One region of the Paenibacillus lacisediminis genome, then DNA from elsewhere that is predicted to be linked to it. Evidence: riboswitches for the same ligand, from Rfam matches in the RefSeq annotation. Region 1 holds a riboswitch; each other region holds the start of a gene.
The links. A riboswitch is a leader RNA that binds a small molecule or an ion and turns the genes downstream of it on or off. The one in region 1 is predicted to bind glycine.
Positions count from the first base shown of each region.

Region 2: linked by a shared signal. The riboswitch ahead of ACLD72_RS28390 (amino acid permease) and the one ahead of sdaAB (L-serine ammonia-lyase, iron-sulfur-dependent subunit beta) in region 1 are both predicted to bind glycine.
Region 3: linked by a shared signal. The riboswitch ahead of gcvT (glycine cleavage system aminomethyltransferase GcvT) and the one ahead of sdaAB (L-serine ammonia-lyase, iron-sulfur-dependent subunit beta) in region 1 are both predicted to bind glycine.

Region 1 covers NZ_JBKIAX020000004.1:485,049-495,182, reverse strand. Annotated here, with positions in the region: gene ACLD72_RS10990 (S8 family serine peptidase) at 1-2,243, opposite strand, end outside; glycine riboswitch at 2,857-2,964, shown strand; gene sdaAB (L-serine ammonia-lyase, iron-sulfur-dependent subunit beta) at 3,172-3,837, shown strand; gene sdaAA (L-serine ammonia-lyase, iron-sulfur-dependent, subunit alpha) at 3,857-4,738, shown strand; gene ACLD72_RS10975 (TetR/AcrR family transcriptional regulator) at 5,547-6,137, shown strand; gene ACLD72_RS10970 (HlyD family secretion protein) at 6,189-7,532, shown strand; gene ACLD72_RS10965 (ABC transporter permease) at 7,529-8,791, shown strand; gene ACLD72_RS10960 (response regulator transcription factor) at 8,906-9,595, shown strand; gene ACLD72_RS10955 (sensor histidine kinase) at 9,568-10,134, shown strand, end outside.
Region 2 covers NZ_JBKIAX020000022.1:34,080-44,213, forward strand. Annotated here, with positions in the region: gene ACLD72_RS28380 (DUF1835 domain-containing protein) at 1-453, shown strand, start outside; gene ACLD72_RS28385 (TerC family protein) at 624-1,388, shown strand; glycine riboswitch at 1,527-1,607, shown strand; gene ACLD72_RS28390 (amino acid permease) at 1,749-3,098, shown strand; gene hprK (HPr(Ser) kinase/phosphatase) at 3,146-4,060, shown strand; gene ACLD72_RS28400 (LacI family DNA-binding transcriptional regulator) at 4,531-5,541, shown strand; gene ACLD72_RS28405 (M24 family metallopeptidase) at 5,666-6,838, shown strand; gene ACLD72_RS28410 (sugar ABC transporter ATP-binding protein) at 6,835-8,370, shown strand; gene ACLD72_RS28415 (ABC transporter permease) at 8,360-9,313, shown strand; gene ACLD72_RS28420 (sugar ABC transporter substrate-binding protein) at 9,335-10,134, shown strand, end outside.
Region 3 covers NZ_JBKIAX020000021.1:46,224-56,357, reverse strand. Annotated here, with positions in the region: gene gcvPA (aminomethyl-transferring glycine dehydrogenase subunit GcvPA) at 1-176, opposite strand, end outside; gene gcvT (glycine cleavage system aminomethyltransferase GcvT) at 196-1,326, opposite strand; glycine riboswitch at 1,431-1,573, opposite strand; glycine riboswitch at 1,574-1,677, opposite strand; gene gcvH (glycine cleavage system protein GcvH) at 1,877-2,272, shown strand; gene mtnB (methylthioribulose 1-phosphate dehydratase) at 2,378-3,031, opposite strand; gene proC (pyrroline-5-carboxylate reductase) at 3,071-3,931, opposite strand; gene ACLD72_RS27965 (glutamate-5-semialdehyde dehydrogenase) at 4,000-5,247, opposite strand; gene proB (glutamate 5-kinase) at 5,277-6,383, opposite strand; gene ACLD72_RS27955 (pyridoxal phosphate-dependent aminotransferase) at 7,532-8,731, opposite strand; gene ACLD72_RS27950 (carbon-nitrogen family hydrolase) at 8,880-9,692, shown strand; gene ACLD72_RS27945 (LysR family transcriptional regulator) at 9,698-10,134, opposite strand, start outside.

The DNA of each region.
Region 1 (10,134 bases):
TCGCTGTCTTCGGAGGCGATATACACTGTGCCGTAATCCCGGTTACTTTCAAGATCGTACCAATGTTTAAAAGAAAGCAGCGCCCCTTCCGGACTTCCGGTCAAGTCGATCGGAGGCGCCAGCAGGTAGGAGTTGGCGTTGGCGGCGTAAGTGCCGGTCAGGTTCGTCGCGTACACTTTTTCCCCGGAATGGGCGCTGCCCGGGCCGCTAACCGGCGTTCCCCAGGCCCACGTGTTTCCGGTTCCGCCGGTCGCATATCCGATCGCATCGGTCTCAAAATCCTGCTCGTATCCGGGCTGAATTCCGGCCGACACGGTCACGGAATACGGGTCGCTGTCAAAGCCGTTGCCCCCGTAATCGCTGACCCTGATGTAATATTCGAGCCCCGCGGTTCCGACCAGGAAGGACGGGACGGTGGCTTCATAGACGCCGTCCTGGCTCGTGCCCGACACACGCGTCGCCGGCAGGTATAAATAATGGCTGGTTCCTGCCTCCCGGGCGTAAAATTCAACCGAGGTCACAGCGATATTGTCGGTCACATGGGCGGTTAACGTTACGTCGAAACCTTCATATATTAATGATGGCGGAGTATGCTCCAGCACCGGCTCTTCGAAATCGTCACCGGCGGTTACGACCCGGCCGGACACCGATCCGACCCCTTCGAGCACGGAACCGACAGCATCCAGCGCGTTAACGATGCCATGGCCGTACCCATTGTTCGGCGTGCTCGGGAACTGGCTGTCCGTGCGCGGTGTCGCCGTGTCGGTCAGGATTTGTTCGAGATCGTCCACCGTCAGCGAATGGTTGGCCTGCAGCAGCAGCGCGGCGATCGCGGTCGTATGCGGACCGGCCATCGAGGTGCCGTTCCAGCCGCCTTCATAATCGCCGCCGGGTACGGAGGAGCGGATGTTGACGCCCGGTGCGGAAACCTCCGGCTTGATCTCGCCGTAAGGCGAAGGGCCAAGTAAGGAGAAACCGGCCAGGTTGCGGTTGATGTCCGTCGCCCCTGTGGCGAATGCCTCCGGATAGTTGGCCGGATTGGCGACGGAACCGGGACCGCCCGGATTGGTGAGAGTCGTATTTCCGGCGGAAAATTCGGGGAAAATCTGCGCGTCCCGCCAGGCTTGTACAATCGGGCGGAACCAATCGTCCCGCTCTGGCCCCCCGCCCCACGAGTTGTTGACAACATCGGGAGCGAGCTCGGGATGGAGGTTGCCTTCCGCGTCCACCGGAGCGAGCAGCCATTGCCCGCCGTCCAGGATGATGGCGTCGGTGGTCGACGGGTTAAAAATGCGCACCGCGATCCATTTTGCCCCGGGCGCTACGCCGATCTGGTTCGAGCCGTCGGGCTCCGATCCGACCATTGTGCCCATCGTGTGGGTGCCGTGCCCGTCGCTATCCACCGGCAGCGATGCGTGGCTGTGCGGGTCGTACCAGTTCAGCTCGGGATCGACGATGTTCCCGGAAGCATCGAACCCGCGCCATTTAGCGCGCAAAGCCGGATGGGTGTATTCTACGCCGGAGTCGAGGTTGGCGACGACGATCCCGCTTCCGTCAATGCCTTGGGCCCAGACCTCGGGGGCGTTGACCTGGGCGATGTTCCATTCGACGCTGCTCGGCTTGACAGCTGCCGCCCCGGCGTTATCGGCCACGGCATCCTTGATGGGTGTCCCTTGACCGGCCGCCGCCTCCTGCTTGTCGATTTCCACCTTATCCAGAAACCGTTCTTCGTTGGGGAGAATCTTTTCTACTTCAGGAAACAGGGCGACTTGGTCAAGCACCTCTTTTGTGCTTGTCACCGCCATGGCGTTTACGATAAAGTAGCTTTTATAATCCTTAACCTCTCCGGACTTTTGCTCCTGACTCAAATAGTTATCCAGGCTGACCTGGGTGCGTGAAGCCGTTTCACGCAGGGCGCTGATGACGGAAGTCCGGGCCGACATTTTAGCGGCCGAAGGCGTCGCTTTTTCGGTTGCGGCTTTTTGCAGGGCCAGCTTGGAAACCGAGGCTGTATCGGTTTGTTCTTTTAATTTAACGAGATAAGTCACGTAATCGTCCTGCTTGAACTGCGTCGTCAGTTTGCCATCGATCTTGGCTTCGGCGATGTGCGGCGCGCTGGATTTTAGACTGGTTTTGGCCGCAGCGCCGTTGGTTTCGGCATAGGTCACAGGAACAAAAGTAAGCACAAGGAGGATCGACATACCGAGTGAGAAATTTTTACGGAATCTTTTGAATCGGATCAACTTCTTCACTCCCTTTACTAGGTTAATGGTTCTTTCGAGAAATCCTCTTGTGGCAGCCCGGAGAATTGCTGGCTGTCAGTTAAAACCGGACACGACCTGAGCGACTTTGCGAAAAAAAACGAATGATATCTACGTAATTCCAAGCATCACCTCCTTTTATGGGAGAAAAATTAACATGAACAAATCTCTGAGTTGGGAAAGAGAGTCACTTCGGGTAGCGGGCAGTAGAAATTTGGCGTTTGGGCCCGGTTTATAACACAGGCCGAATAGGACATAACCAAAACGTGAAGCGGAAAACGGTGAGGTATCGGCGATAAATTCAGGCTTTCGTTGAACTACCGATGATGTTGAGGTTGGTCGAATTATAAAATCGATAGGAAAAGTAGGTTATTTTCAATAAAAAATAAAAATAGGTAAATAATGGTTTGTTTTGGAAATAGTATATCTTTGAAAATGAAAATGTACAAGTAGGATTTTGCGAGAATATACATATTTTCATAGAAAAATAGGAATATTTTACTATATTATTTGGCGTTTAGTTGAAAATGTATGTTAGATATATTGACATATAGTGTTTTTCGTTTTACATTAATTACAAAATGATAAGGAGCGAATGAGGGTCATGGGAGAGTCCGCTTGGGAAAGGCGGCACCGAAGGAGCAAATAGCCGGCCATGCGGGGCGGCTTTGAATCTCTCAGGTACAAGGACCATGGCCTGACGCGACTCTGGAGAGAGCGAAAGCCACCCAAGGGGTACGTGTTTCCGGCTCACGGACACATTAAACTCTCAGGTAACGGGGACAGAGAGAAGGCAGCAGGCCTTTTTTCTGTCCTTTTTAACGTTGAGGACTGTCATGTTAGGGAAAACTGAAAGTAAGATTTTTGCAAAATGGTGAAAACAAAGATTTGGGGAACGGGGAAGATGACCATGCGGTTTAAAAATGTATTTTCGATTATTGGTCCGGCGATGATCGGGCCGTCCAGCTCCCATACCGCGGGGGCGGTGCGGATTGGGCGTTTTGCGCGGCAACTGTTGGGAGAGGCGCCTTACGAAGCGCGGATTTGTTTCTACGGCTCGTTTGCGGAAACGTATCAGGGGCACGGCACGGACCTGGCCATCGTCGGCGGAATTTTGGATTACCGCACGGATGACGAGCGCATCCGGAACTCGCTGCAAAACGCGGAAGAAATGGGGATGAAGCTTGATTTTACAACCGGTGTTCAGCCGGGGACCCATCCCAATACGGTAAAAATCGCGCTCACCGCCGGAAACGGCAAGGCCGAGGTGACGGGGGCGTCGATCGGCGGCGGGAACATTGCGATTCAGGGCATCAACGGGTTTGAGGTCAAGTGTTCGGGCGAACTGCCGACGCTTGTGATTGAGCATGCCGACCGCCAAGGCATGTTGGCCGGCATCACCGCGCTATTCAGCCGGGAGGACGTGAACATCGGCTATATCATTACCGACCGGAAAGGAAGGACCGAAGAAGCCCTGACCGTCGTCGAAGCGGATGGCGCGATTCCGGGCACTCTTATTGATGAGGTTAAAAAGCTTCCGCACGTAAGCCGGGTGGCTTACATCGATTTAACATAAAGTGAAGGAGTAGGTAAACATGCGTTTTCGGAATTTGCGGGAGCTCGTCGCTTTGTGCGACAAGGAGTCCCTGACGATTTCGCAAGTCATGCTGCAGGATCAGGCGGCGGAAAGCGGCCAGAGCGAAGCGGAAATCATGGCAGCGATGGCCGAGTATTATCAAATAATGAAAGAGGCCGTGCGCAAAGGTTTGACGGAGCAAATCACCTCAACGAGCGGGCTGACGGGCGGCGATGCCAAAAGGGTAAACGAATACCGCGGCAACGGGGAGCCCGCCGTGGGGGACATCGCCTGCCAGGCGATGGCTTACGCTTTGGCGGTTTCCGAGGTTAACGCTTCGATGGGGCGGATCGTGGCCACCCCAACGGCCGGTTCCTGCGGCATCATTCCGGGGGTGTTCGTCAGCGCCCAGGAGCGCTTCGGCTGGGAGGATGAGCAGCTTGTGCGCGGTTTGTTCTGCGCCGGGGCGATCGGGTACGTGATCGCCAACAATTCGTTTATCTCCGGCGCGGAAGGCGGATGCCAGGCGGAAATCGGCTCCGCGATCGGCATGGCGGCGGGCGCGATGGTTGAGCTGCGCGGGGGAACGCCGGAGCAGGCGGTGCACGCCGTCGGCTTGGCGCTGAAAAATACGCTGGGCCTGATCTGCGATCCGGTTGGCGGCCTGGTGGAAATCCCCTGCATCGTCCGCAACGGCTTCGGGGCGGTAAATGCGCTCGCGGCCGCCGATATGGCGCTTGCCGGCGTGCGCAGCGCGATTCCGTCCGACGAGGTCATCGACGTCATGCTGGAGGTCGGCTCCGCGATGCCCAGCCGGCATCGGGAAACGGCCCAGGGCGGCCTGGCCCAAACGCCTACCGGCCGCAAAATTATGAAGGAGCTGCGGAACCGGAGAAAATAAGCAAGTAAGAGTCCTGGTCCTCGTAAAAGAGGGCCGGGACTTTTTTGTGTTGAGGCTGCAGAGGCGCATCGCAATGTGTGATCGGGGCGTTGCCGCACGGGACGTGGCCGCACTGCGATTGCCGCACTGTGATGTGTCGTACTGTGATGTGTCGTACTGTGATGTGTCGTACTGTGATATGCCGCACTGTGATGTGTCGTACTGTGATGTGTCGTACTGTGATGTGTCGTACTGTGATGTGTCGTACTGTGATATGCCGCACTGTGATGTGTCGTACTGTGATGTGTCGTACTGCGATGTGCCGCACTGTGATGTGTCGTACTGTGATATGCCGTACTGTGATGTGTCGTACTGTGATATGCCGCACTGTGATGTGTCGTACTGTGATATTGCCAAACTGCGGTGTTGTCGAGTTGTGGTGTTGCCTGCCGCACCTCGTTGATGAGGCTGCGCTTCTAACGGACTCCAGCGACCTTAAACCGCCCAGAATGAAGGCGAAAAAATTCTAACGGACCGAGAAGACGTTATTTCCTTCAAACCGGCGTAAAACATGTCATTTTGAACCAAATAACGTCATCTGTGTCCGTTAGAGCGGGAAATACCAGGGAAATAAGCGAATAACGTCTCTCCTGTCCGTTACGGGAGCTGTCGTTTGAAGCACTTCATCTCAGGTCGAGAAATTTTCGAAATTTTTTTGCAAAAAATACCTTGCCATCCGTCTTTGGAAGGAGTAAAGTAAAAATCGACTAATTGACTATATTCATATTTCGGTCAATTGGTCATTTCTTGGAGGGAGGCGCGATGGGGATTGGCTCAAATCAACCGGCGGGAATTGGTGATTGAAGCCGCCGTGAAATGTTTTTCGCTGTTTGGCTATAAGGCGACGACGATGGAGCAAGTGGCTAAAATCGCCAATGTAGCCAAGGGGACCATTTATACTTTTTTCACCAACAAGGAAGAGCTGTTTGATGAAATTCTACTTTCCATCATTGCGGATATGAAACAGCTCACAGCGCAAAAGGTGGATGTGAACAAGCCGTTTTTCGAGAACCTCTATCAAAGCATGGATGCCTTGCTGGAGTTCAGACGCGAGCATGAGCTGTTGGCCAAACTGTTTCAGGAGGTGCGCAATTTCGGCACCCAGCAGGCGCGGGAAGGCTTGGAAAAAATCGAAAACGCCATTCTGGATTATCTGGAGCGGCAAATCACGCTGGCCGGACAGCGCGGTGAAATTCGCGCTTTTGATCCGAAGGTCGTCTCTTTCGTCATGCTGAAGTTGTACATAGCGTTAACGTTGGATTGGAGCAAAAACCACGAGCCGCTGGACAAGGAGCAGATCAAGGAGTCCTTGCGGATTTTGCTGGCGGGAGGCCTGTCGGCAAATCGGCCGGTCTATTAACTATTAACGGTTCAAATTTAAGCGAGATGATATTTGGAGGGGTAGAGGAAGATGGAAAAACTAAAAGTGCTGATTATACCCAGGGTGTTAGTTTATGTTGCGATCGCTTTGCTCATTGCGGGTGGGGTCTGGATTCTGAACTCGAACCAGATCACTTCCGGCAGGGAAAAAGCGAACCGCCCGACGGCGTTTATCGAGGCCAATCAATCGAGCGCGAGCTTTAAAGTCGGCGGGCGGATCGTCGAGCTGCTGGTGGAGGAAGGCGATGAGGTCAAAAAGGGGGATATCCTGGCCCAGATCGAAAGCGATGAGGTCAAAGCCAAGGTATCCCAGGCCCAGGCGGCGGTGGCCGCGGCCGAAGGCCAGATCGGGCAAGCGGCAGCTTCCGTGAATGCGGCGAAATCGAAAAGAGCGGAGGGTGAAAGTGCGGTTTTCCTGACGGCGGAAACGATCGACAAACAGATCGCGCAGGCGCAGGCGGTGGTTCAGGCGGCCCAGGCCAAGGTTAATGGACTCAAAGCGGGAGCGCGCCCGCAGGAGCTGAAGCAGGTGAAAGTCCAGATGGAAGCGGCCAAAAAAGCTTACGATATCGCCAAGGACAATTTGCAGCGGACCTCAAGCTTGTTTGCCGAAGGGATAGTCAGCCAGGCCGATATGGACAAAGTGAACCTCTCCTATACGCAGGCGGAAGCGTCTTACAACGCCGCGGTTGAACAAAACAACTTGGCGAAAGAAGGCGCCCGCCAGGAGGAGATCGACGCCGCCGAAGCCCAGCTTGAGCAGGCGAAAGCAGCTTTGGCGCTGGCCGAGGCCAACAAGGCGCAAATCGAGATTAAGCGGCAGGATGTGGATGCGGCGGCGGCGATGATCGAGCAGGCCGAGGCGGCCCAGCGGACGGCCGAGTCCGGCAAGAAGCAAGCTTCCGCGGCGCTGCAGGAAGCCCAAACTTATTTGGGTTACACGAAGCTGGTTGCCCCCGTAGACGGGGTTATCGTGTCCCAGTCGGCGGAGCTCGGCGAAATCGTAGGTTCCGGGTTCCCTGTTTTCACGGTTCAGCAAACCGATGCCGTTAAGACGGCGAAATTTTATCTGCCCGAAACCGAGATGGCCGGCCTGAAAAAAGGCGATATCGTTAACGTGAAGCTCGTATCCGACGGCAGCATGCAACAGGCTAAGGTTGTTACGGTAGCACAGGCGGCGACGTTCGCTTCGCAAAAGGCGACGCAAAATACGGGGGATCTGGACATTCGCTCCTTCGGCATTAAAGTTCAATTTATCGATTTGCCGGACACCGCTGCGACCGGGATGACCGTGGAATGGTACGGCAAGGACGGCGAAACCTCCGGCCAGGGAGGAACTGCGGATCAAGCGGACAAAGCGGGTGAAGCCCAGTGAACGGAAGGATTACGTTAGGCTCCATGCTGGCGGAAGAATGGAGGAATATTTTCAGAGACCGGGTGGTTTTCGTCATCCTGTTGATCGGGCCGATTTTTTATACATTTTTTTTCGCCTCCCTTTACAGTCATCGGGCTGTTTTGGATGTGCCCACGCTCATTTACGATGAAGATCAGAGTCAATTAAGCCAGGAAATCATCCAGGCGCTGGATGCTCATCAGTCGATCAAAATCGTTGGGGAAGTCCATTCGAGCCAGGAACTGCGGCAAGCGATCGATAACGGCAAAGCCAGAGCCGGGGTGATTATCCCGGCCGATCTGGAAGCCAAGCTGAAGCGGGGAACGCCGACACCGATCATTGCTGCGGTGGATGGCACCAATCTGATGATCACGAACGCTGTCGTCAAGGGCGCCAACGAAGTGGTCACGACGTACAGCTACGGGACGACAACGAAAAGGCTGCAGCAGCAAGGAATGAAGGATGAGCAGGTGAGCGCGACATTATCGATCATCCCGTTCACCTCGCGCACGCTTTATAACCCGACCTATGATTACGTGGATTTCCTCGTAACCGGGATGGCGGGAACGACGCTGCAGCAAGTGATGTTCATGGCCGTTGGGATGGCGGTTGCCCGGGAAAAGGAAGAGCGGACCTGGAGCCGCTTCGCCGTCTGGAAGAGAAGCCCGTGGAAAATCATGTTCGTCAAAATGTTCCCCTATTGGCTCATTGGCATTTTGAACGTGTTTGTTGTCATGAACATTTTGACTTCCGTTTATCAACTATCGTTCCGCGGATCGGCGTGGTCGATTTTATTGATCGCCGTGGTCTTCTCTTTTACCGTGGCGTCCATCGGTTATTTCCTTAGCCTGGTTTCTCCCAACAAAATCACGGCGCTGCAAATTTCGATGCTGGTCGCGCTTCCTTCGTTTTCATTGTCGGGACATTCCTGGCCGATGGAAGCGATGCCCAAATTTCTGCAGGTGATCGCCCATGGCCTGCCGCTGACCTATTTTCTTGAGGCGGTGCGCGCGGTGATGCTGAAGGGGTTGACGACCGCCCAGATTGTGAAGGACTGTATCGCAACCGGCTTGATCGGTTTGATCGCTTTGCTGGCGTCGCTGCTGTATTCCCGCTTCATCTCGTTCAGACATACTGCGGATCACGATGCGGACCAGGAACTGCCGCTGCCGGCTCCGGCGTTCACGGAATCCTCGCAGCCGCCGGTGATGGCGGCCCAAACGACGACAACTCCGATGTAGGATGGACGATGCACTAATTTGTTGTTATGTAATTCGTCACCCCTTCCCCGCCCTGATTGTGTATAATGATTCCATTCTAAACATGACGGCGGAAGGAAGGGGAGCATACATACCATGACGACCATTCTGATCGTGGAAGACGATATAAGCTTGAACAAGGGGATTGCGCTAACGCTGGCCCAGGACGGGATTTCGATCGAACAGGCCTATGATTTGGCCGGCGCGGAGCGGCGGCTTGCCGCCGGGGGCGTCGATTTGATCGTGCTCGACGTGAATTTGCCGGACGGGAGCGGGCTTGATTTTTGCGAAAAAGTAAGGGCGGGGTCGCGCGTGCCGATTATTTTTTTGACCGCCAACGATATGGAGTCGGACATCGTCATGGGTTTTGAGCTCGGCGGGGACGATTACATCACCAAGCCGTTCAGCCTGATGGTGCTGCGCTCCCGGGTGATGGCGGTGCTGCGCCGCTGCGATTTCGGACAGGAGGACAAGGTTGCTGTTCCCCCGTTTCTGTTCGACTTCGGGAGAATGGATTACCGCAAGCAGGGGCAGAGCATCGCCCTCAGCATCACGGAGCAGAAACTGCTGAAAACGCTGGTAGCCAACCGGGGGCAAATTTTGACGCGGGAGCAGTTGATGGACGCCGTGTGGCTGCGGGAGGCCGAATTTGTGGATGAGAACGCTCTGACGGTGACGATCAAAAGACTGCGCGCCAAAATCGAAGACGACCCGTCAGCGCCGAAGTACATCAAAACCGTATACGGCCTCGGATACATATGGGCCGACGCGGGGGTTCGGCATTGACCGGCGGCGGATTTGGCGGAGCAGCCGGCCAGGGCGGGCAAGGCGGACAAGGCGGGCAAGCCGGCCAAGGCGGGCAAGGCAGACAAGACGGCCAAGGCAGACAAGGTGGACAAGGCCGAGCTGGCGCGCAAGCCGGGTCCCCGGGCCGGAACGCCCTTGCTTTCACCTCGGTCTATGCGGCGTACGGGACGCTGTTCGGTCTGCTGGTGCTGGGTTACCCGGTTGCGGCCTGGTATTTGGCCGGGGAGGTGTTCGGCCCGCCGCTCTGGCTGCCCGTGTCCTTTGCCGTCGCGATGTTCCTGGCGGCCGTCTCTTTCGCCCTGATCCTGAGGGCCAGAGCAGCAGCCGCGATCCAAGCGGCCTTCGACATTGTAGACGCGGCGATCGGCGGACAGCGACGGCTCACCGGTTACCAGGAAACGAATCTTTCCGCGCTGGAAAACAAAGTGTTCCGCTATGTCGAGCTGACTCGGGCGCACGAACGGCAAATCGAAACGGAACGAAGCAAGATCAAAACGCTGATCTCCGACATTTCGCAT
Region 2 (10,134 bases), on a different contig from region 1:
ACATCGATTCTTCCTTTCGTGCATTCGGCATTTACAATGCATTTGAACCGGCTTCCGTCGTCGGACAATGGGTTGGGAATCGTTGAGCAAACCACGTTAGAGCTTGTAAATAACGGAGTGCAAAAACCTGCTGAATTGTTTAAGGAAGTGGGAGAAAGGCTGCACGAATTGGGAATGGGGGACGTGGAGTTTCGGTACCGGCTAAAAACGATGGCGGAGCTGCCGAAGCCACTTCTGGAGGCCGAGGGGCCGGATTATTTTATTGGCGGGCTTCCTTCCGCGAAAGACGGTACTGTCGCATTAACCAATTTCGGACAGGAAGTTCTATCGGGTGAAAAGGACTGGTTACAGGAAAAGGGAGTGGATGAGTGGTATGGTGGCTTGTCATTAACGAAGGATATGGGATGGCGCTGGGATCGAAGCGAGAAACGGTTAGTTCGCATTGAAAATTAATGTTAAAAGCAGGAGGAAGTAACGATGTTATTCTCATCGTAAAAAAATGAACTGTATCGGGGGGATATTTCGTATAACATCTCGTATACCCATTGCTGTACAAGTCAATATTATCTACGTGCAGCATTGTCGGTTGACAAAACTTGCTTTGCAAAGGGGAGATGGAGTAAATGTGGTTGGAGTATGCCTGGGCACTACTCATTCTTATCGGTTTGGAAGGATTGTTGTCGGCCGACAATGCGCTCGTTCTTGCGGTCATCGCGAAACATTTGCCGGACGAACAGAAGAAACGAGCGATTAACTATGGAATCATGATGGCCTTTGTCTTTCGTTTTGCCGCGTTATTTGCGATTTCCTTTATTGCTAACGTCTGGCAGGTGCAGGCGATTGGCGCGGCTTATCTCCTATACTTGGGGTTAAAGCACATCATCCAAGCGCGATTCGGCAAGAAGAATGAGGATGTGCACAAGGACACGAAACAAGAGGCGGCAGGGAAAAGTTTTTGGCCTACAGTAGGAAAAATTGCGCTGGCAGACCTTGCCTTTGCGATCGATTCCATCCTGGCTGCGGTGGCGCTTGCGCTAGGGCTGCCTGACTCGCCGCTTGGCGATTTCGGGGGGATGGACGCGGGGCAATTTATCGTTGTATTGCTCGGCGGAATTGCAGGCCTGATCTTAATTAAATTTGCAGCTACTTGGTTTGTAAAACTGCTAGCCCAACGTCCGGCGCTTGAGACGACGGCTTATGCGATCGTTGCCTGGGTTGGAGTAAAGCTCGCCGTCATCACCCTTGCCCATGAGGATATTGGGGTTTTGGATCCTCATTTCCCCCATAGCACGGTCTGGACGATTGTCTTCTACGCTGTCTTGGTGGCGATCGCCCTAATTGGGTGGTTTGCACCCAGCAACAAACCGTCTAAGGCAGGTAATGCCTAACGGGCATTCGCCGATGGGAAGTATCTCGTTGACAAAATATATCACTGCGAGTAATATTGAAAAATATTTAAATGGGTTGTTACAATGAAAAAATTAAATAGTTAGCAAGCTATGATTGCTATGGATCGTACTATAGCAGGAGCAGCTTCTGGAGAGACCGCGGGAATTCCGCGGCGCCGAAGGGTTCACAATCTCAGGCAAAAGGACAGAAGAGTACTAAATATCTATTTGTTATTCGAAAATAGTTGATAACAAAACTTATTTATTATTCTTATGACCAGGAGATTGGAGCGCATCCAGTCTCTTTTTTTATTGGCGTTAATCATTGTTCAACTTTTCACGTTTAAGGGGGAGTTTGGTTTGGCACAACAAGAATTAAAGAGGGATTTAGAAAATCGGCATGTTCAACTCATTGCTATTGGCGGTACCATTGGTACGGGATTGTTTCTGGGATCGGGCAAAGCCATTCAACTGGCAGGTCCGTCCATTATTTTTGCTTATTTCATCGTGGGGATCGCCATATTTTTTGTGATGAGGGCGCTAGGAGAACTCCTGCTGTCCAAAGCAGGTTATCAATCTTTTACGGATATTGCCGAAGACTATCTTGGGCCGCGGGCCGCTTTTGTAACGGGATGGACCTATTGGTTTTGCTGGATCATGACAGCTATGGCCGATGTGATCGCGGTTGGGGTGTATGTTCAATATTGGTTTGATATTCCGCAATGGGTGCCTGAAATCATCTGCTTAATTATTTTATTGGGGCTCAATCTGTTAACTGTAAAAAATTTTGGCGAATTGGAGTTTTGGTTTGCTTTAATTAAGGTAGTGACGATTCTCGCATTAATTGCCATTGGGGTGATCTTACTGGTCATAGGATTCAAGACAGATGCAGGAATGGTTACGGTCAAAAACATTTGGGGACATGGGGGCATATTTCCAAACGGAGTTCCGGGTTTCTTGCTTTCCTTCCAAATGGTTGTGTTTGCCTTTGTTGGCGTGGAGTTGGTGGGGGTATCGGCCGCGGAAACATCCAATCCGGAAAAAAACATCCCCTCGGCGATTAATAAAATTCCGCTTAGAATTTTATTTTTCTACGTTGGCGCGATTATTGCCCTATTGTGCATTAACCCCTGGACGGAACTAAGTCCGGCAGAAAGCCCTTTTGTTAAAACGTTTAGTTTGGTCGGGATTCCGATTGCTGCGGGAATTATTAACTTTGTTGTATTAACTTCAGCCGCTTCCGCTTGCAACAGCGGGATGTTTTCAACAAGCCGAATTTTATATAATTTAAGCAAGAATAACCAGGCTTCGTCCCATTTTGCCAAGCTGAATAAAAATCATGTGCCCAGAAATGGGCTATTGATCTCCACACTCGTCTTGTCCGGGGGAGCTCTATTGAGCAAGCTTATTCCGGAGCAGGCGTTTGGCGTCGTGACCACTATTAGCGCCATTTGTTTTATTTGGGTTTGGGGTGTGGTTCTCGTTTGTCACATCAAGTATAAAAAGACGCAGCCAGAGTTGCAGGCAAAATCGAAATTTAAAGCACCATTTACCCCCTTTGTTAATTATGCAGTTCTGACGTTGTTTGCTATAATTCTTATAATTATGCTGGTTGCCAAAGAAACACGCATGGCCTTATTATTGACACCCTTATGGTTTATTCTGCTGTTTGCATTGCATTATTCGAATCGAAGAAAAGCGGGTAAATAATCATAAACAGTGTCATTCCAGAATCATTAATAATTGGGGAGAACAAGATGAAGACGATCACGGTGCAAAGTCTTGCGGAAACGTTTCATATGGAAGTGCTAGCCGGGGCCGGCCGTATGGACCGTGTGATTACCCGTCCACGGGCGCATAGACCTGGGTTGGAGTTTGTGGGGTATTTTGATTTTTTTCCGATGGAGCGGGTGCAAGTGCTTGGCCGTAAGGAAGTTAACTATTTATTGACCTTAACCGTAGAAGAACGCAAGCTGCATATCGGCAACATTGTCAAATATCATCCGCCATGCTTTATTGTGACGTCGGGGCAGCAGGAGATCCCCTATCTGACCTTGTTCTGCGATCAGGAGGGGATTCCGCTGCTAAGGACCGAGGAGACGACAACGGAGTTTATCGCCAAGCTGGACAGCTATCTGGTCAAAGCGCTTGCGCCGGAGATCTCGATCCATGGGGTATGTGTGAATGTATCGGGCATAGGCGTCCTGCTCCGCGGCAAATCCGGGATCGGCAAAAGCGAAACCGCCCATACGCTCATTAGAAGGGGCCACCGGTTCGTTGCGGACGATATTGTGGTGTTGAAGAAACTGGGCCCGGCCACTTTGCTTGGAACGCATAATGAAACCACACGCGAATTCCTCGCGCTGCGCAGCATCGGCCTGATTAATGTCGTACGCCAATACGGGCGCAGGGCTTTTCAGGACGAGACGCGCATTGTACTCGACATTGAATTAGCGCCATGGAGGGAAGACTCTCTGAATAATGAGCTGGAACTGGAGCCTCAGTTCACGGAATATCTTGGCGTCAAGATTCCGCATATCGAAGTCCAGCTCCAGCCGGGACGGGATGTGGCCGGTCTGATCGAGGCGGCGGCCAACAATTGGTATCTCAAGCAGTTTGGCTACAGTGCCGCCGAAGAGTTCATGCAGCGGATCGAAAACAAAATGCAGTAAGCGCGGTTGGATTACAAATAGAAAAGACGTAGAGCGTTTCCTCATTAACCGGGTGAGCATAAAGGTAGAAGAATAAGAAAAAGTCTCTTAATTGCTGTCTCTGTGCATCATTCAGTCTGGTAGCGCCAGTCAACTGAGCAAACTGAAAGAATAATTCTTCATAAAATCATTCATTACGCTGTACGAAATATTTTGGCCAATAGATGTCGTCCTGTTGATGGTAAACAACAGATAATATAATATCAGTTTTTCATATACGTCCAAATGTTCAAAAAAGGCGTTTCAAAAACTCTTAATAATCCGGATTTGATATGAAAACGGTTTTATAATTTTCCTCCAATAGTTAAAAAAGTGTTTACAAATAGAAATGCCAATGATAAACTCTAGTTGTAAAAACGTTATTACAAATGCGCATTTTATGATTTGCCCAACCGGGCAAATGAGTTTCGACAGGAACGAGAGGGACGAATATGTACAAGCCGCTTACGATTAAAGATGTAGCGAAAAAAGCGAAAGTCTCCGTATCCACCGTTTCCCGGGTTATCAATGGACTTGATCGCGTAAAGCCGGAAACTCACCGGAGAGTTATGGAGGCAATCGAAGAATTGAATTTCGTGCCCGACAAGACAGCGGTATCCATGGTGAAGAAAGAGACGAAAACAATTGTATTGCTCGTGCCGGATACGATGAATCCCTTTTATACGGCGGTCATTCAAGGCGCGGAGAACGAAGCAAGAAAAGACGGGTACCTGCTGTTTGTGTGCTCCACTAACGATGATCCCCATACAGAAGAGTCCTACATCAATGAGTTAATCAGTAAAAATGTGGATGGTTTCATTATCATTCCTTGCCAAGAAAGCCATCTTGCTTATTCGCAGATCCAAAAGCCGATTGTTTTTGTTGATCGCAACTACTTAATCAATATTAACCACAGCGTAACGATCGATAACTTCGGAGGCTCGTATCAGGCGGCGCAGCATTTAATTGATTACGGTCATGAGAGAATAGCCATTATCTATGGAGAACCTCTATACCTCAATCAGAAGGAACGCTTTTGGGGATTCGAACGGGCGCTCCGCGATAACGGACTCCCTGTGAGCGCTTCCTATGTGAAAGAAGGCGATTGGCTGGAGGAGCATGGATATAAATCAACGGTGGAGCTGCTGTCTCTCGACAATCCGCCAACCGCTATATTCTCAGCCAACAACTTGATTTGCAAAGGCTCGATTAAAGCGATCAGAGATTTGCAGCTTAAGCTTGCCGAGGACATTTCATTAGTTGGATTTGACGATCATGAGCTGGCGAGCTTTATGATGCCGCCTGTTACCGTGATTGATCGGCCCAATTTGGAAATGGGAAAAGCCGCGGCGGAAATATTGCTGAGAAGCCTGAAGAATAAAAACTCCGAGCAGGTAGGTCAGAAAGTTGTTTTGGGAACGTCGTTGATCGAGCGGAGCTCGGTAAAGAAAATTAAAAAGTAATTACAAAGTTTTCTAACTATTTGCGTTTGTGATAACGTTTTTACAAATGTTTAATATTAATGATTTGTAATAACGTTTTTACAAAATAAATTATGAGTAAAGTACTAAAAGGAGATGAAGAATATTGAAACCGTTTATACCTCTTGAAGAATTCCAGGACAGGGTTATTCGAATTCAAACAGGCATGAAAGAGCAAGGGTTGGATTTGCTTCTCGCCTTCGGGAACGAGGCGGAGCCCCAATTTGTCCGGTATCTGTCCGATTATTGGCCTTCTTTTGAATCCGCGGGCGTCTTGATTCCGGCTGAAGGCACACCTGTTCTATTGATTGGTCCGGAAACCTTGACTTATGCGAAAGATCGTTCCAAGATTCCGGATATTCGCCGACTGCTTGTATTCAGGGAGTCCTCAGACCCGGAATATCCAGGAAGTAAACTGGACACGTTTAAGTCGGTTATATCGGAATTGATGGATCACGCGCCGAAGAAGGTGGGAATTGCCGGATGGGCCATTATTCCGCAAACCATATTTAACGAATTTTCGAAAGCGGTTACAGAAATGGGCGGGGAGTCTCCTGTTAAGGCGGATCAAGTCATGATAGCCGTCAGAGCGATTAAAAGCGAGAATGAATTAAATTGTATGCGTGAGGCATACCGGATTACAACAATCGGACTTGAAGCGGTGCTGGATCAATTGCGCCCAGGCATGACTGAATTGCAAGCAAGGGGAATTGCTTTGGCTGCAATGTCCGAAGCCGGGATGGAATCGGAGGCTTATCCGTTCTGGTGCTTATGCGGAGACGGAACGAATCAGGCGATAAGCCGTTCGCGTCACAAGCCGCTGGAGAAGGGGCAAATTATTCAGCTTCAAGTAGGGGCAAGATATAACGGATATGCCTCCAGCATTGGGCGGCCGCTGGTTTTTGGCAAGGCTGCAGATGATACAAGAACTTTAATAGAAGCGGGCATTTCCGGACAAGCCGCCATTCTAAACACGCTCAAAGCAGGGATACCTGCCAAAGAAGTTAGCAAAGCATATGAGGCGGCCATTGCCAAAGCTGGGTATTCCGATTGGCTGCTGTACGGACCATGCCATGCTACTGGTCTAATGGAAGGAGAGCCGCCATGGATCGAATCGAATTCCACCTGGATCCTCCAGAAGAATATGACGTTCTGTGTAGATGTTTTTTTAGGAAGCAAGGAGAAGGGAATTGGCTTACGTTTTGAAGACGGTGTGATAGTAACCGGATCAGGCGTTGAGGAGTTCTCGAATTTGCGGAGGGAGGTTATTGAATTGTGAACACCCTGACTGCGCAAAGCCCCATTTTATTGGAGACACAAAACATTCAGAAGTCGTTTATGGGACATGTTGCGTTAGGAGACGTCAGTTTTTCGTTAAGGGGTGGAGAATGTCTTGCGCTTGTAGGTGAGAATGGCGCAGGCAAAAGCACACTGATGAAAATATTGTCGGGGGTCTACAAGAGGGATCATGGTTTGATCAAGATCAAGGGTCAGGAGGTGCAGATAGGAGATCCCAAGGCGGCTCAAAGGCTCGGAATCAGCATTATCCATCAGGAGCTTCAGCTTATCCCGGATTTAACAGTATACGAGAATATTTTTCTCGGCAGGGAGCCTGGCAGAGCGGGGATCATTAACGATGCGAAGATGATTCACGAGACACGCAAGCTGTTGGAGTCAATAGAGGTGGCTATTGATCCAAAGTCGCTCGTGAGACAGCTGACAATTGCCGAGCAGCAGGTTGTGGAAATCTCCAAAGCTTTATCTCAGAACGCCGACATCATCATTATGGATGAGCCGACTGCTTCGTTAAGTTTGACCGAGGTACAGCAATTGTTCGGCATCATTCATCAGCTGAAGCGCGAAGGGAAAGGGATTATCTATATTTCGCACCGGCTGGAAGAGTTAAGAGTTATTGCAGAGCGGATCTGCGTGCTGCGAGACGGGACGCTCGTAAAGGAACTGCCTTGCGATGCGGAAGTTGACGAGATTATTGAACATATGGTGGGCAGGAAAATAACAAATCTGTATCCGGAACTGAATTCGGAAATTGGAAACTGCCTGCTTGAAGTGGATAATCTGTCGGATAGTCAGATGTTGTCCGATGTCTCCATGCAAATTCGGGAAGGGGAAGTAGTCGGGGTCTCGGGGTTAATGGGTTCTGGTCAAATCCAGCTTGCCCGGGCTTTATACGGACTTACCAAAAGAATCAAAGGAGAGATCAGACTCGAGGGGCAAAGCTACAAGAATCCCTCGCCTCAAAGATCGATTCGTTTGGGGCTGGGGCTTGTCAGCGAGGATCGCAAGGATGAGGGGCTTGTATTGGGGATGTCAATTGCCTCCAATACAACGCTCTCCAACTTGGAGTCTGCCTTGAACAAGTTTGGAATGATTGATAGCCGCAAGGAAAATCGAATTGCCGAGCAATACAGAGGGAAGCTGAAGATCAAATCCGTGAATTGCTCGCAGGAGGTGATCCTGCTGAGCGGAGGCAATCAACAGAAGGTCGTACTGGCCAAAGTGATGTTGACAAATCCCAAGGTCATTATAATGTGCGAGCCGACCCGCGGAGTGGATGTGAACGCCAAAGTAGAAATTTACAACCTGATCGACCATTTTGTACGGGAGAAGAAGGCGGTCCTTCTCATTTCCTCCGAATTGCCGGAAATATTGGGGTTAAGTCATCGCGTGCTTGTTATGGACAAGGGGAAGATCGTAGCCGAATTTTCCCATCAGGAGGCTACCCAGGAAAAGATTATGTATTATGCAACCGGCGGGAATTTGATTGAAGGGGGAGCGGCAAATGACAAATAACGCTCAATTCTGGATGTTTGCAAGAAAGTATGGAATGCTCATCGTGTTATTGCTGTTCATTACGGTGCTTGCATTCATAAGCCCGCAATTTTTTACGACAAGCAATTTTCTCAACATTGGCAGGCAGGTTTCACTGAATGCCATTCTTGCAGCAGGAATGACGATTATTATTATCTCCGGCGGTATTGATCTGTCTATAGGCGGACTGGTGGCTTTGACCAGTTGTCTGTGCGCGGCAATGCTGGCGGATGGACACAGCATCTTTATAGCTATCGGACTGGCCGTTCTTCTCGGAGCTATCGGAGGATTCGCCAACGGGTTAGTCATCGCCAAAACGAATATTGCCCCCTTTATTATAACGCTCGCCGCTCTATCGATTTTCAAAGGGGCTACGCTGCTGTTCACGAATGCCCGCCCCATCCCAATCGATAATGATACTTTCGGGCAGCTCGGACAAGGTTATTTAGGCAAGATTCCGTATCCGATTCTCATAATGCTTGTAATCTTTTTTATCGTCTACCTTGTACTGAAGAAAACGAAGCTTGGCAGATATGTATATGCCATTGGCGGCAATGAGAAATCTGCCGTTCTTGCGGGTATCAATGTTCCGCGTATTAAGATGATCGTCTATTCCTTATCCGGTATAGCCGCCGCTCTGACCGGCGTTTTATACGCATCAAGATTGCTTTCGGGAGTACCCAACCTGGGAACAGGCTTCGAGTTGACCGCCATCACGGCTGTTGTGCTCGGAGGAACAAGCTTCACAGGAGGACAAGGAGGGGTGTGGGGGACGCTAATAGGCGTCATTATATTAGGAGTCATGGGCAATGCGCTGAATCTGCTTGGCATATCCGCTTTCTATCAGGATATTGTAACTGGATTTGTTGTTTTGTTGGCTGTTTTGTTTGACCGTTTTATCTATACTCGGCTTGCAACCAACTAAAATGAATCAGGGGTGGTCTAATTGAGTAAGAACAAAAAAACGAAATGGCTCGTGCCAGTGATTATGATCATGGTTCTTCTCGCTTCCGCATGCGGTAATAATTCGAAAAATTCAGCAAATGGCCCTGATCCTGGAGAATCCAATTCCGCAGGTAGCCCGTCAGGCAATGCGTCTACGATTGGATTTACTGTCCCGACATTAAATAATCCATTTTTTGTTGATATGCAGAAGGGGGCCGAGCAAGCAGCGGCAGAACGGGGTCTTAAGCTGATTATGGTAGGCGGAGACAACGATATTACGAAGCAGGTTAAGCAGGTAGAGGATTTTATTCAGAATAAAGTGGATGTCATTGTCATTCAAACTGTAGATACGACCGGGATTGTTCCGGCCATCAAACAAGCAAATCAAAGCGATATTCCCGTGCTTACAACGGCCGAAACGCCTTCGGGCGGCGAGATCGTAACGAGCATCGGGTTCGACAGCTATGAGTCGGGGCGGAACGGAGGCGAATTTATCGCCAAAGAACTGAATGGCAAAGGAAACGTCGTTGAATTGATCGGTGTGCTCGGACAAGAGACCAGCCGATTGAAATCGGACGGATTCAAGTATGCGTTAAGCAAGTATCCGGATATTAAGCTTCTGGACTCTCAACCGGCCCAATATGACAGATCGACGGCGATGACTGTAATGGAAAACTATCTGCAGAAATATCAGCAAATAGACGCAGTATACGCCGCGAACGATGAGATGGCGCTAGGTGCCGTTCAAGCGATTAAAGCGGCGGGCAAGCTTGACCAAATTAAGGTTATGGGGAACGACGG
Region 3 (10,134 bases), on a different contig from region 1:
AACATGTGCCGGGTTAAAGTGTATTCGTCGAGCCGTGGGGAAACCGGCAGCTCGCCTTTAAAACGGATCTCCCCGGGAATATCCTGAAACAACGCTTCGAGCGAAGGGACGCCGATCGCTTCCAGCATTTCGTTCCGGTCTTGTTCGGTCAGCGGCAAATAACGGTGTTTTAGCATAGGTTTTCTCGTTCTCCTTTCACGGCTTGGCGAGTGCGTTTCGGCGATAAAATGGCAGGGGGACGACTTGGGCTTTCAGCCGTTTGCCGCGGATTTCCACCTCGAGTATGGTGCCGGCCGCCGCGTGGGCGCTGGCGATCAGTACCAGTCCGAGGCTTTTTTTGAGCGTCGGCGCTTGCGTGCCTGTGGTTACTTCGCCGATTGGGCCCTCGATGCCAGGCGCAAAAACCGGATAATGCGTGCGCGGGATGCCCCGGTCGATCATCTCCAGACCGGCGAGCCGCTGCGGAACGCCTTCTTCACGCTGCTGGAGCAGCGCCTCGCGCCCGATAAACGAGCCAGAGTCCCATTTCACGAACCGGCCGAGGCCGGCTTCCAGCGGCGAAATACGCTGCGACAGCTCCTGCCCGTAGAGGGGGAGGCCGGCTTCAAAACGCAGCGTATCCCGGGCGCCGAGCCCCGCCGGCACGAGCCCGTGGGCCTCGCCGGCTCGCATCAGCGCGTCCCAAAGGGCCGGAGCGTCTTCCGCAGCCGCATAAAGCTCATACCCGTCCTCGCCGGTATAGCCGGTGCGCGAGAGCAGCGTTTTAATGCCGCTGACCCGGGCCTCAGGATAAAACGTGAAGGGGCGCAAAGCGCCGGGATCATGTCCTTCGCACAGCGGGGAGAGGATGGAGGCGGCCAGCGGCCCCTGGACCGCCAGCAGCGCCGTGGCTGCGGAAACGTTGCGCAGGCTGACGCCTTCGGCGGGCAGATGCCGCCGCAGCCATTCCCAATCCTTGTCGATGTTTGCGGCGTTGACGACAAGCATGTATTTGCCTTCGTCCCGTTTATACACCAGCAGATCGTCGACGACACCGCCGTCCGGATAACAGAGCAGGGTGTATTGAGCTTTTCCCGGCCCCAGCAGGCTCACGTCGTTCGTCGTCATCCGCTGCAAAAAACTTTCCGCTCCGGGACCCTCGGCGTAAAACTCGCCCATATGCGATACGTCAAACAAGCCGGCCCGCTCGCGCACGGCCTCGTGCTCCTTTTGAATGCCGCTGAACTGCACCGGCAGCTCCCAGCCGCCGAAATCGATGCAGCGCACGCCTTCATATCGGCCGTAACAAGAGTATAACGGCGTTCGTTGCAGTAGGGGTTCGGACATCTCATCACCTCGTTTGGCCGTAGTGGGCCGTATTTTTACCTGCGCATATCATGAAAAAAATAAAAAGACAGGCCAAGAAATTCCGACTGGCAACGAATCGGATATTTCCGGCTCTGTCCTTTGTACCTGAGAGTTACCCTGCTGCAAAACACCAGGCATCTTGCTCCCCGGCATTTTAAAGAAGAAGCAGGTTTCCCCTTGGGTGATCCGCCTTTAAACCCTAAAAGACGAATTCTCTCCAGAGACGCGTCCGGCAGAAGTCCTTTTGCCTGAGAGATTCACCGCTTCCGTGCGGCTTGCTCCTTCGGCGTTACAATTTGCTGGAATTGTAATCTCTCCCTCTGCCTTCAACCGCTGATTACATCTACATTAATACTCAAAACCGCGAAATATGTCAATAAACTTATCATAAAAATATAAATTTTATTTTGGTTTTGTATACTGCAACGCTTTCATTTTTGCAAATCTATAAATTATGTTAGTAATATTGACATCTTGACTGGGTTGGAATAATCTGAACGAGAAATATCCGGAAAGAGGAGGAATGAGCTTGTCTGCTAATATTAGGGAAAATCTATGGTATAGCGACGAACATGAATGGGTGCTGGATTTGGGGGATGGAACGGCAAAAATCGGCATTTCCGACGTAGCCCAGCATCGCTTGGGCGATATCGTGTTTGTGGAGCTGCCGGACCTTGGAACGGAAGTGGAAGCACAGGACGGGATCGGCACGATCGAATCGGTCAAAACGGTGGCGGATTTGTTTACGCCGGTCAGCGGAACGGTGCTGGAGATTAACAACGAGCTGGAAACGGCGCCCGAGCTGGTGAATGAAGAACCTTACGACGGGGGCTGGATGGTGCGGATTCAACTCCATGAAGACCCCGCCGCCGCTTTTTCCAAATTGATGGATGCTAAAGCTTATGCGGAGTTTCTCGAAAGATAGAGGGCCTGTGACAGGCAAAAATAACCTCGCGTCAGCGATGAGGATGCGGCTTGCTTATCGCATTGCGTATTTTTGCTTTGCTGGCCGCGAGGTTGCTTGGTCCGGTCATTTACGTTTGGGCGGAAGCAGGAGGGAGCGGTAAATCGCCTCGAACATAAATTCGAAGGCCTCCAGGCGGGATACGGCATCGAATGCGGTGGAGCCCCATGCGTAGATGCCATGGCCCCGCAGCAATAAGCCGGGAACGCGGGTGTCGAGCGCGGCGGGAATCCGCCCCGCTATCTCGGCGATGTCGGCGTAATTCGGCACGACCGGGATGCGGACAGCGGCGTCCTCCTCCCAGATGCCCAGCGCTTTGATCAGCTCGTTGCCCTGTATTTGGACGAATCCTTCGTCGCCGAAATATTCGCTGAGCACATTGTTAAACACGGTGTGCACGTGGAGAATCGCGCCGCAGCCGGTCATCCGGTAGATTTTCGCGTGAATCGGCACATCTTCGCCGGGCGTCAGTTTTGTGGCTTCACTTGGCGTACCAGCGGCGTCCACAAACAGAAACTCCTCGGCCGGAAGCTTCGTTTGGCCCTTCATGCCCGACGTCACCGCGAAGTGATAATTGCCCGGCGCGAAGCCGCCGACCCGAACGGACAAGCTGCCGCTCAAGCCCGGAAGCCAGCCGCGGGCGGCAAGCCGTTCCTTGACGCCGCGCAGTTCGCTGAGCGCAGCTTGTTTTTCTTCCAACGGAATGTCCGAAAAATTCATGTTGGCCGTCCTCCTTCGTGCTTCACCCAAAATAATGGCTTACAGAAGCGACTTTCGAACCGCCTCGCCCATTTCCAAAGACCGCTCGGCGGCCCGGTGCACCGCGGCTTTCACGTTTGGCCGGAAGCCGGCCGCTTCGAGCACCTCCAGCGCCGCTTGGGTCGAGCCGTTTGGCGAGGTGATGTCGGCCCGGAGCTTGGCCGGATTTTCGCCGGTTTCCTTCATCATCAGGGCGGCGCCAAGCACCGTTTGCACCGTCAGCTCACGCGCCTGATCGGGGGAAAGACCGCCTTCCATACCCGCTTCGATCATCGCTTCCATCATGTAATAAATATATGCGGGCCCGCTGCCGGAAACACCGGTCAGAATTTCCATCCGTTCCTCCGGAATCACGCTAACCATACCGACCGCTTGAAACATAGACAACACCTGCGCTTTTTGCTCCTTCGATATTTCGGCGGAGAAGGAGATTCCGGTTGCGCCGTGGCCGATGGAGCAGGACGTGTTCGGCATCGTCCGGGCGATCGGGATGTTGCTGCCAAGCAGCGCCTGGATCGTCGCGATCGACAGGCCGGCGATCAGGGAGACGATCATTTGCCCTTCGCGCAGCATCGGGCCGAGTTCGCTAAGCGCTTCGCCGGCATCCTTCGGCTTCATCGCCAGGACGATGATCGAAGCTTCTTGAAGATGCCGGTTTTTAGCGGCTTCCTCGTTTGCAGTTGACACGCGGTAAGTCTGCGATAAATAGGCAAGCCGTTCCTGGCTCGAGCGGTTCAGCATGGCGATCTGGTCCGCGCCGGCGACGCCTTTATGGATCAGTCCGCGCACGATCGCTTCGGCCATCGAACCGGCGCCGTAAAAGCAAATCGAGGCGGAGGCCAGGGATATGTTCGGATTCATGGTCAATTACCTCCTGATGTAGAGAATGGATATTGGCTAAGGGGGATTTTTTTAGGCTAATTGCCGGTTTACTCCCGGATTTGCCCATTCCCCGTAACGATATATTTGCTGGATGTCAGCGCAGGCAGGCCCATCGGCCCTCTGGCATGCAGTTTTTGCGTGCTGATGCCGATTTCGGCGCCAAAACCGAATTCAAAGCCGTCCGTAAACCGGGTGGACGCATTGTGGTACACGGCGGCGGCATCGATTTCCTGCTGGAAAAGCTCCGCGGCGTGCCGGTCTTCAGTAACGATGCATTCCGAGTGTTTGGTGCCGAAACGGCGGATGTGATCCAGCGCTTCCTCCAAATTGCGAACGACCTTCACATTCAAAATATAGTCGTTGTACTCGGTCGCATAGTCTTCATCGGTTGCCGGATTTGCCCAGGCTATAAGGCGTCTCGTCGCTGCGCAGCCTCTTAACTCAACGCCTGCCTCCTTGAAGCGGTCCGCCAATTCGGCCAGATGCCGGGATGCGAAGTCTTCGTGAACAAGCAGCGTTTCCATCGAATTGCATACCGATGGACGCTGTACTTTGGCGTTGAGTGCAATGGAAGCGGCCATTTCCGGGTTCGCGGCGGCGTCCAGATACGTATGACAGATACCTGCTCCTGTCTCGATCACCGGCACGGTGGCGTTTTGCACGACCGTTTGGATCAGCGAGCTGCCGCCGCGCGGGATGATGACATCCAGCAGCCCGTTCAGCTTCAGCATTTCGTCGACGGACGAGCGGCTTGGATCCTCGATAAGTTGCACGGCGTCGACCGGAATGGCGGTGCCGCGCAAGGCCTCATGGATGAGCTCGACGATTTTGCGGTTGGAGGCGAGGGCGGAGGAGCCGCCGCGCAGCACGACCGCGTTGCCGGTTTTGAGGCAAAGTCCCATTGCATCAACCGTAACATTGGGGCGGGCTTCATAAATGATCCCGATGACGCCGAGCGGTACACGCTTCTTCACGATATGCAGCCCGTTCGGGCGGTCGATCGTCTCCAGCACGTCTCCGACCGGATCGGGCAAAGCGACGATTTGCCGCAGCCCTTCGGCGATCCCTTCAATGCGTTGCTCGTTTAAAGCAAGCCGGTCCAGCATCGCCGAAGAAGTGCCGTTCTCCCGGCCGCGCCGCAAATCTTCCTCGTTGGCCGCGATGATCGCGGCGCTGCCGTCCACAAGCGCTTTGGCGGCGGCCAGCAGGGCTTCGTTTTTTTGCTCCGTCGTCAGGCGGTTCAGTGCGGATACGGCACCGGCGGCCCGCTCGGCTTTTTGTCTGACTTCACTCATAGCTTAAGACCTCCTTATAATTCTTCGAATTATGATTTTAACGAAATCCATTCGTCCCGGTGGATAACCTCCAGGCGGTGGACGATATCCAGCTTTTTGATAACCTCGGCGCTGGGCAGCCCGAGAATTTCTTGCAGCTGCTCGGCGTCGTAATTGACGATCCCGCGTCCGAGCACTTCCCCGCCGGCATTGACGACTTCCACGACATCACCCGTATGAAAATGACCGTTCGCGGCTTTGACGCCTACCGGGAGCAGGCTGCGCCCGCCGTGAATAAGCGCTTCTTCGGCGCCGTCGTCAACCGTCAGCGTGCCGAACGGGGTGGAGAAGAAGCCGAGCCACTGTTTTTTGCGCGGCAGGGTGGCCCCGTGCGCTTCGAAGTAGGTGCCGTGGCCGTCGCCCTGCAGTGCGGCCTGAAGGTCGCCGGGCTCCGACACTTTGCCGACGAAGACGGGAACGCCGCCGATCGAGGCGATTTTGGCCGCGTCGATTTTCGAGCGCATGCCGCCCGTACCGACCGCGGAGCCCGCCCCGCCGGCGATCGTGTACAGCTCGTTTGTGATTTCCGTGACGCGGGTGATGCGGGTCGCATTTGGATCAAGGCGCGGATCTTTGGTGTAAAGCCCGTCCATATCCGTCAAAATGAGCAGATGCTCAGCTTTGATCAAATTGGCGACCAGGGCCGACAACGTATCGTTGTCCCCGAATTTCAACTCATCCAGCGAAACGGTGTCGTTTTCGTTGATGATCGGCAGGACGCCCTGACGCAACAGCTCTTCGATCGCCATGCTCGCGTTGCCCGTCCGTTTGCGGTTCTGGAAATCGGAGCGGGTAAGCAGCACTTGGGCCGCGGATACGTGATGCTCGGAGAGCGCTTCGCGGTACGCTTGCATCAGCAGCGCCTGGCCTACCGCGGCGGCCGCCTGTTTCTCATGCAGCAGCTTCGGCCGCTCGGGGTAGCCGATTTCGCGGAAGCCGGCGGCCACGGCGCCGGAGGTGACCAGCAGGGGCTGGAAACCGGCCCGGACGAGCCCGGCCAGCTCGGCGGCGAAATAACGGACAGCGTCCCGGTTTAATCCTCCTTCCGACGAAGTCAGCGAACTGCTTCCGATTTTGACGACGATGCGACGCAGCATGGTGACCACTCCTCCAAAACTTAAAATAATAACGTGTGCGTGCGGGTAACGGATGGTTGTGCGGGCCGCAGGATGTAACGGACATGAGAGCCGCTATTCAAGCAAAAACGGTCTTTTTTCACGATTAACGGACACAGGCGCCGCTATTTTGCTCAATCAGGCGGGTTTTGGGACTTTTTCACGCCAATAAGGTTCCAAGTGTCCGTTAGCCTGGGAAATACCGATAAAACGTTCAAATAGCGGCTTCCGTGTCCGTTAGCGGCAAGTGGCCAGTAGTCAGCACAGAAAGTCGAAGCCGAACGGCTATCGATAGCGGTATCCAGTACCGAATGGCCAGGCAATCAGTTCCCTTTTCCCGCATCCTCCCGCCCCGCAAAATAAAAAAACTTCCGCCTTTGCACGCAAAGGACGAAAGTGTGACTTCCGCGGTACCACCTTTATTGATGAGGTTCTCATCCGACTCGGATTGCCTGGTAACAGGGGCGCTGTCCGGCTTTGGAGCCGGCCGCTCGGGGGTAGGGTTCGGAAAGGGCTAGCATGTAAATTCTCTCAGCCGCTGGAATTTACTCTCTGGGGCGCCGCGTTCTTTCTTACTGGTCCCGTCATTGCGTTTGTAGGGATGTCCGATATGAATATGATTACTGTTAGGATACCATCGTCTTTTCTTTTTTGCAAAAGAAAAAAGCCAAAAGGGGCTAACCTAGAAATCGGCGTTTGGACAGCCGACTACTGGAAGGACCGAGCATCAGCCTGCAAAATAGCGGTACTTTATGTACTTAAGGTCCGGAGCCCAGCATGTTCATCCCCATTAGCAGTATTTTTTGTTCTTATTTTCCTGTGGATGGCCCAAAACGCAGGCATTTCCTTGTGACCGTGGGAAATAACGACATAAAATTCCCCTATTTTAATCATAATGGGGGGGATCGTCGAAATAAAGCCCTGTTTTGTCCTTATGTTCACTAGCGTTGCATTAACTTCTTGCACAAGACAACTTGTAGCCCTGATACATTCAGAATTCCCGCAAAAGCTCAAGTTTTCGAACCGATTCGATTGCCCGCCGGACATCTAACGGTTGTGGCATCCGTTAGAATAGTTTCCCCAATTCAGTACTCTTGCTTAGCTCCACCATTTCTTTAGTTTAACTTATTTTAAAACAAGCCAAGCCGTCCGATTCGCCGCGCGGCTTCCTGAAGGCGGTCTTCGCCGCTGAGCAGTCCGATGCGGACATACCCTTCGCCGTGCTCCCCGAAGCCTATGCCCGGCGCTACCGCGACTTTGGCTTCCCGAAGGAGCAGTTCGGCAAACGCGGTGGAGGTGTATCCTTGCGGAACCGGGAGCCAGCTAAAGAAAGAACCCCGCGGTTTGGAGGCGTGCCAGCCGATTTGCTCCAAAACCTCAAAAAAGGCGTTGCGGCGTGACGCATACCGCGCTATGAGTTCGGTTACACAATCCTGCGACTCGGTCAGCGCCGCCGCGGCCGCCGCCTGAACCGCGCCGAACAGGCTGACATAAATGTGATCCTGCAGCAGGTTGATCAGCGAGATGATCTCGGCGTTGCCAAGCGCAAAGCCGACCCGCCAACCGGCCATGTTGTACGTTTTGGACAAGGTGTAGAATTCGACCCCGACTTCTTTGGCGCCGGGGGCCTGCAGGAAGCTGACCGGGCGATGCCCGTCATAACCGATGGCTCCGTAGGCGAAATCGCTGGCGACGACGATCCGGTTGCGGCTGGCGAATTCCACGGTGTCTTCATAAAAAGAGAGCGGAGCGGTCGCGGCGGTCGGGTTGTTCGGGTAATTCAGGTACATCAGCTTTGCCTGCTTTAAATCGGAGGCCGGGATGGCATTGTAATCGGGCAAAAACGCGTTTTCCCCCGACAAAGGCATAAAGGCCAGCCGCGCCTTGGCCAAGGCCACGCCGGACCAGTAATCCGGGTAACCCGGATCAGGTACCAGGCAGACGTCCCCCGGATTCAAAAGCACCTGGGGCAGTTGGACCAGTCCGGTTTTTCCGCCGAACAAAATGGCCACTTCCCGTTCCGGATCAAGCTGTACGCCGTAATCCTCCAGGTAGCGCCGGGCAACCGCTTCTTTCAGAAACGCATAACCTCTAAAGGGGGAATATTTGTGGTAAAGCGGGTTTTCCGCCGCTTGCTGAAGAGCATGAACGATATGAGGCGGCGTAGGCAGGTCGGGATTTCCCTGTCCCAAGTTAATGACGTCGTGGCCCGCCGAGATTTCTTGATTGACATTCTGCACAAGGCCCGCGAAAAATTGAGTCGGCAACCCCTGCATAACATCGGCAACCAACAGGGGGAAAGCCATGGAAGATGGTTTGACTTCCTTCATCGTGATCACTCCGGTCTGGTTCAAAAATGTTAATGTTAATTTATCATGAGAATTTCGAGGTGTATAGGGGGAATAAATAGCGGCTTATTGCCACCCGTGAAGCAGCAAGCTATCATATCTGGTATAGTGCTCTAAAGGAGTGAATAATATGGCGGAACGGCAGCAAGGAAAATGGCGGGTTGCCCTGGTTCAGAGCGATATCAGATTGGGGGAACCGGAGGAAAACCGTAAACACATGCAGGAACTGTTGGGGCGGACGGTAGCGGAGCATCCTGACCTCGATCTGGCCGTGCTCCCGGAAATGTGGAATACGGGTTACGCCTTGGACCGGATTCACGAATTGGCCGATGCCGAAGGCAAGGCGACGCGGGAGTGGTTGTCGGCGTTTGCCGCCAAACACCGCATTCATATCGTCGGCGGCTCCATTGCCGAGAAACGAGACGGAAAGATTTACAATACTATGTATGTTTTTGATCGCGAAGGAAAAGAGACGGCCCGCTATGCCAAAATCCATCTGTTCCGGTTGATGGAGGAAGAGAAATATCTGGCCTCCGGTGAACGGAACGTCGTCTTTGAATTGGACGGTACGAAAGCCGGGGCGTCGATCTGCTACGATATCCGGTTTCCGGAGCTGGTCCGGACGCTGGCGCTGCAGGGCGCCAAGGTATTGTTCGTCCCCGCGGAATGGCCGCATCCCCGGTTGCACCACTGGCGCACGCTGTTGATGGCCCGGGCGATCGAAAATCAGATGTACGTTGTGGCGTGCAACCGGGTAGGCAGCGGGGGCGGAGCAGACTTTTTCGGGCATTCGATGATCATCGACCCGTGGGGCGAAATCGTAGCGGAAGGCGGGGAAGGGGAGGGAATCGTCACCGGAACCATCGAGCTCTCGCTCGTGGATGAAGTTCGCGGCCGCATCCCGGTTTTCGCCGACCGCCGCCCGGATTGCTACGAATTATAAGCGAGCTAACGTTGCTCCATCGTCGCCTTAAACGTGTCGATAAAAGCCTCCGCCGCTTTGGACAAATAACGTCCTTTTCGGTAAGCGATGACCAGCGTGCGGCTAGGCACGGGATCAGCGAGAGGTAAATAGGCCGGAATCAGCTCGCTGCGTTTGGCCCGGGCGATATAGCGCGGAACGAGCGTAATGCCCATCCCGGCCGCGACCAGCGATTGCACCGTTTCGATGTTGTTGCTCTCGAATACCACGTTCGGTTCAAAGCCCGCGCTGCGGCAAAGGTCGACCGTTAGCTTGCGGAAGCCCTGCCCTTTTTTCAGCACGATAAACGGCTCGTCCCGCAGCTGCTCCAGCTTCACGCCTGTCCTGGCTTCTTCGGTAAAGGCGAGCCGGTGATTCGGCGGCACGGCCAGGTCGATGATTTCTTCGCCGATCGGCTCGTAAG